DNA from 2 places in the Holdemanella hominis genome. Region 2 is predicted to be linked to the other one. Evidence: predicted binding sites of a transcription regulator. Region 2 holds the regulator's gene; the other holds the start of a gene.

The links. Region 2 encodes Rex, which represses fermentation and respiration genes when NADH is low (regulators of the CRP and FNR family bind a similar motif). Its sites were predicted from a motif close to GTGAANNNNTTCAC; they were not measured.
Region 1: a site for Rex is predicted at 1,399-1,412, ahead of H8911_RS01000 (acyl-CoA dehydrogenase). Genes of this name have one in related genera too.

Annotation. Positions count from the first base shown of each region.
Region 1 covers NZ_JACRWH010000002.1:53,205-56,402, reverse strand. Annotated here, with positions in the region: gene H8911_RS01005 (acetyl-CoA C-acetyltransferase) at 1-1,192, opposite strand, end outside; gene H8911_RS01000 (acyl-CoA dehydrogenase) at 1,481-2,620, shown strand; gene H8911_RS00995 (electron transfer flavoprotein subunit beta/FixA family protein) at 2,642-3,198, shown strand, end outside.
Region 2 covers NZ_JACRWH010000035.1:14,143-17,340, forward strand. Annotated here, with positions in the region: gene H8911_RS08310 (TIGR03905 family TSCPD domain-containing protein) at 1-159, shown strand, start outside; gene H8911_RS08315 (hypothetical protein) at 152-751, shown strand; gene H8911_RS08320 (redox-sensing transcriptional repressor Rex) at 849-1,484, shown strand; gene asnS (asparagine--tRNA ligase) at 1,717-3,072, shown strand; gene H8911_RS08330 (hypothetical protein) at 3,130-3,198, shown strand, end outside.

The sequences.
Region 1 (3,198 bases), on a different contig from region 2:
TTACGATAACAGCGGCACCTTGTCCTCCACCAATACATAGGGAAGCAAGACCAATTTTTGATTTACGTTTTTGCATTTCGTATAACAATGAAACTAAGATACGGTTTCCACTAGCACCTACTGGGTGACCTAAAGCAATGGCTCCACCATTTACGTTTGTCTTAGCTAAGAATGCTTCACGATCCATACCTGTAGCTTCTTCTAATTCGTGGATAACACCTAATGATTGAGCAGCAAATGCTTCATTCAATTCAACTAAGTCAAGATCTTCAATCTTTAGATCTGCATATTTTAATGCATTTAAGATAGCTGGAGTAGGACCTAATCCCATAACTCGTGGATCAACTCCACCTTGTCCAAATCCGATAACTTCAGCAATTGGTGTTAAGTTATATTTCTTAACAGCGTCTTCACTAGCAACGATTGTAAATGAAGCACCATCATTGATACCAGAAGCATTACCTGCAGTTACAGTTCCATCTGCGTTGAAGGCTGGACGTAATTTAGCTAATTTTTCTAAGCTTGTTTTACGAGGGTGTTCGTCTGTATCGAATATTACTTCACCTTTACGAGTTTTATAAGTAATAGGAACAATTTCGTCTTTAAATTTACCTGCAGCAATAGCAGCTAAAGCTTTTTCTTGAGAAGCAAATGCAAATTCATCTTGTGCTTCACGTGAAATGTTGTATTTTTTAGCAATGTTATCTGCAGTACATCCCATGTGAATTCCATACATTGCATCTGTTAAACCATCATGTAACATAGCATCCACTAATTTTTGGTCTCCCATTTTAGTTCCTGTACGGTTTTTGTAGCTCAACATGAATGGAGCACGTGTCATAGATTCAACACCACCAGCAACATATAAGTCACCAAAGTTAGCTTGAATACGAAGTGTAGCTTCCATAACGGCTTTCAAACCTGAACCACATAACATATTGATAGATTGTGCACATACTTCAACAGGAATACCTGCATCGAATGCAACGTGACGAGCAATGTTTTGTCCTAAACCTGCAGCGATTACGTTACCAATAATAACTTCATCCAAGTTTGCTGGATCAATGTTTGCTTGTTTAATAGTTTCTTTTAAAACTGTAGCCCCAACAGTTGCTAAATCAACATCTGTTAGACTTCCTAAAAAAGTACCAATTGCACTACGTTTCGCAGCAACAATATAAGCTTTTCTCATTTGTATACCTACTTTCTACTCTGAATCGAGATTTACTTTACATGCTTAGTCTAGTCCTTAAAATAGGGGATGTCAACCACTTGTTTATATTTTCACATGTTAAAAATACTTTATATATATTAATAAGAATATGTGTTTAAAACAATTTGTTAAAATATTAACAAAATCATTGACGACACTCAAAAAAGTATGTAGAATATGACTGTGTGAAAAGTTTAACATACTTTCTCATGCTATCGATGTCCTAATTCGAATAGTTCAAGAAAACTGGAAAGGAGAACTTCATTTATGGATTTCAATTTAACAGAACAACAATTAATGATGCAAAAGTTGTTCAGAGAAGTTGCGCAAAACGAAGTAAAAGAAAACGCAGCGGATGTTGACGAAAACGAAAGATTCCCTAAGGAATCTGTAGAAGTGATGCGTCAAGCTAAGATGCTTGGTATTCCTTATTCTCGCGAATATGGAGGAGCTGGCGCAGATTATTTATGCTACATTTTAGCAATTGAAGAATTGTCTAAAACATGTGCAACAAGTGGTGTAGTTTTATCAGCTCACACTTCATTAGGTACTTGGCCAATTGCTCAATTTGGTACTGAAGAACAAAAACAAAGATTCTTAACTGATCTATGTACAGGTAAGAAATTAGCTGCCTTTGGTTTAACTGAACCAAATGCCGGTACAGATGCTGCTGGACAACAAACAACAGCTGTATTAGATGGTGACGAATATGTTATCAATGGTACAAAAATCTTCATTACAAATGCTGGAGAAGCTGATGTATATGTAATTTTTGCCATGACAGACAAAACAAAGGGAACTCGTGGAATTTCTGCTTTCATTCTTGAAAAAGGAACTCCAGGATTCACATTCGGTCTTCACGAAAAGAAATTAGGTATTCGTGGATCTGCTACATGTGAATTAATTTTCAATAATGTACGTATTCCAAAAGAAAACTTATTAGGAAAAGAAGGTATGGGATTCAAGATTGCCATGCAGACACTTGATGGTGGACGTATTGGTATCGCTGCTCAAGCATTAGGAATTGCTCAAGGTGCTATCGACGAAGCAGTTGCTTATGTAAAACAACGTAAACAATTTGGTCGTCCAATCGCTAAATTCCAAAACACTCAATTCCAATTAGCTGATATGCAAACAAAAACTGATGCAGCTCGTTGGTTAGTATACTCTGCAGCTACTGCTAAACAAGAAGGTCGTCCTTATACTCAATTAGCAGCTGAAGCAAAATTATTCGCTGCTGAAACAGCAATGGAAGTTACAACTAAGGCTATCCAATTGTTAGGTGGATACGGATATACTCGTGACTTACCAGTAGAAAGAATGTTTAGAGATGCTAAGATTACAGAAATCTACGAAGGTACTTCAGAAGTACAACGTATGGTTATCTCTGGCGCTATGTTGAAGTAAGAAAGGAATTGGTGTTGAAAAATGAAAATCGTTGTTTTAGAAAAACAAGTTCCGGATTCAACTGAAATTACAGTTGATAAAAAAACGGGTGCGTTAATTCGTGACGGTGTTCCTGCAATCACAAACCCTGATGATTTAGCTGGTTTGGAAGCTGCATTGGAATTAAAAGATAAAAACCCTGACACTGAAGTTGTCGTAATGACAATGGGATTACCTAAAGCTGCTGAAATGTTAAAAGAAGGCGTTGCTATGGGTGCTGACAAAGGTGTTTTATTAACAGACCGTGTATTAGGTGGGTCTGATACATGTGCTACAAGTATTGCTTTAGCTGCTGCTTTGAAAAAAGTAGGATTCGACTTAGTTATCGCTGGTCGTCAAGCTATCGATGGTGATACTGCTCAGGTAGGACCTCAAACTGCTGAACGTTTGGATATTCCTCAAATTACTTACGTAGATGAAATCTTAGAAGTAAAAGAAGATTCAATCACAGTAAAACGTTCATTAGAAGATGTTGAACAAATCGTAACTGCTAAGTTGCCATGTGTTATCACAACATTATCCGGAATGAACAAACCTCG
Region 2 (3,198 bases):
ATTGGTGGATGCAATGGAAATTTAAAGGGAATTGGATGTTTATTGAAGGGAAGAAGTGTAGATGAAGTTATCGATACTTTGACTGGAGTAACATGTGGAAATAAGCCAACATCTTGTCCAGATCAAATCGCATGTGCGCTTAAGGCATATCGTGGCTGATCATTTTCTTGGGGCTTTAAAAGAAATTGAAAGACGTGCTCAAAATAACATTCTTGTATTTTCAGATGTATTAACAGAACGTTTAGAAGTCATTGCACAAAATATGGTTGGAAAATCAATTTCGGATAATGATTATTTAAAGTTGTTGGAATTGTATTATAAAAAGTTTTCGAAAGATGAAAATAAGCAGGCCATGTTGTTTTGTCTTTTAAGAATGCAGGAAGTTGTATTTTATAAAGAACATAAAGAGAATCAGGATGATTTAAGTAAGATGGAATTTAATGAGGAATATGATTCTATCACGAAAGCTTTTCTATCTAGAAAAAGAGATTATTATCAGATTACACTGAAAAATATATTTCAACGATTTATCTTATTAGACACACTTGCGTATATTGTGTTTTTACTTGTGTTTGTTCTTTTGATTCACATTTCTTTTAGGGTTTCATTTGTTTTACTAGTAATTTTGTGGGCGCTTGTATTGTATTTCGCGAAAAAGAAGGGTGTTCCTTATTTTTATAATTCAAGAATTCAAACACTTCTTCAAGATGTGGATTCAACGTTGTTGCAGGTGGATCAAGCCATTTTCTAAAGTCGAGTAATCGACTTTTTTGTTTTTTAAATTTTTTCACAAGTTAACTTGTTAAATATATCACAAATATGATATTATTAATGCGTGGGGTGATAAAATGCAGAATAGAAATGTACCCAAAGCAACTTTACAGAGGTATCCGGTATATTTAAAAGCTTTACGTAAACTTCAAAAAAATGGCGTTGAACGAATTATGTCCAAAGAATTATCGAGCTTTGTAGATATTGAACCTACAACAATTCGTCGTGATTTCTCCTTTTTAGGGAATCTTGGAAAACAAGGTTACGGATACGATGTGGATAAACTGATTGAAATATTTAATAGTCAGTTAGGCGTTGATTTTGATGAAAAAATAATTTTAGTTGGTGCTGGTAACTTAGGTCGTGCGTTAATGAATTATAATAAATGGGATTATGTTGTTGGTGAAATCGCATGTGCATTTGATGTGGATCCAGCTAAGTGTGGAACACAATTTGGTGTCGAAGTATATCCGATGTCGGAGTTAGATACGAAGATTCCTGAAGGATGTCGTATTGCGATTTTAACAATTTCACATGATGTACAAGAAACAGTAGATAAATTAGTACAGTGTGGAATTAATGGTATCGTTGATTTTACGCATCAACATTTTTTAGTCCCAAAAGGGGTTGTCATTAAAAGTATTGATGTGGTATCATCAATACAAGAATTGGTATTTATTACAAATTCATTAGAAACAAAGACGCAGAAATAGAAGTCGTCCAAAACGAACATGTAAAGAGAGTCTTGTTAGGTGAAAATAGACAGTGCAAGTTTGGATTGATAACACCTGTGGAGTCGTACTGGAGAAATTAAGTAGACAGTAACGTGTGGAATGCGTTAAATTCCAATTGAGTGCATACATACGTGTGATGAAACAGGATGGTACCGCGGTAATAATCGTTCCTTTTAATTAAGGAACTTTTTTTATTTTGAAGGGAGAAACTATGTTAGTAAAAAAATTAAAAGAAACATTTGAACAGTACGATGGACAAAGTATTACTTTGCAGGGATGGGTTCGTACAAATCGTAATTCAAAGGCAGTTGGATTTATTGCGTTGAATGATGGAACAACTTTTTCGAATGTGCAGGTTGTATATGCGGATAGCTTAGAAAACTTTGATGAAGTATCAAAAATTACAACAGGTTCAGCTATGGAAGTAACAGGAAAACTTGTATGTACTCCAGATGCAAAACAGCTATTTGAAATTCAAGCCGAAAGTATTAGTGTTTTAGGATTATGTGATCACGATTATCCATTGCAGAAAAAACGTCACAGTTTTGAATTTATGCGTGAAATTCCTCATGTACGTCCTCGTGCAAATACATACTATGCTATGTTTAGATTAAGAAGTGTATTAAGTATGGCAATTCACACATTCTTCCAGGATCGCGGATTCGTATATGTACATACACCAGAAATCACTGGTAATGATGCAGAAGGTGCTGGTGAATGTTTTACAGTTACAACTCGTGAAGATGCAAAATATGACAAGGATTTCTTTGGTAAACATGCTCAACTTACAGTATCTGGACAATTGCATGTTGAACCATTCGCATTAACATATCGCAATGTTTATACTTTTGGTCCAACTTTCCGTGCAGAAAATTCAAATACAACTCGTCACGCTTCTGAATTCTGGATGATTGAACCAGAACTTGCGTTTGCGGATTTAGCCGATAACATGGATTGTATTGAAGAAATGATCAAATATTGTATCAACTATTGTTTAGAACATGCTAAAGAAGAAATGGAATTCTTTGCATCAATGATCGATAAAGAATGTATTAAACGTGTGACTCATGTTGCAAACTCTAACTTTGAAAGAATGACTTATACAAAGGCTATTGAATATTTGGAAAAAGCAAAAGATCAATTTGAAAACCAGGATATTTTCTGGGGTATGGATCTTCAGAGTGAACATGAGCGTTATATTTGCGAAAAAGTCGTAAATGGTCCTGTTTTCTTAACAGATTATCCAAAGGATATTAAAGCATTCTATATGCGTGTCAATGATGACAACAAGACAGTTGCAGCATGTGACTTATTAGTTCCTTATGTTGGAGAATTAGTTGGTGGTTCTCAACGTGAAGAGCGTTATGATGTGTTAGTGAATCGCATGAAAGAAATTGGAATGGAACAAGAGACATTACAATGGTATTTAGATTTACGTCGCTTTGGAGGATGCAAGCACTCAGGATTTGGTCTTGGGTTTGACCGTATGTTGATGTATTTAAGTGGTGTTGCGAATATTCGTGATGTTCAGCCATATCCACGTACACCTAGAAATTTAATTTTCTAATGAATTAAACAGGTATCTCGTTGATACCTGTTTTTTTGTGTGATATAAATAAGGGGTATGAAAAAAGTAAGAGTAGTTAATAATAAAAATTTAAGCACGATGATCGTCGGGGTTGTTACTATCGCT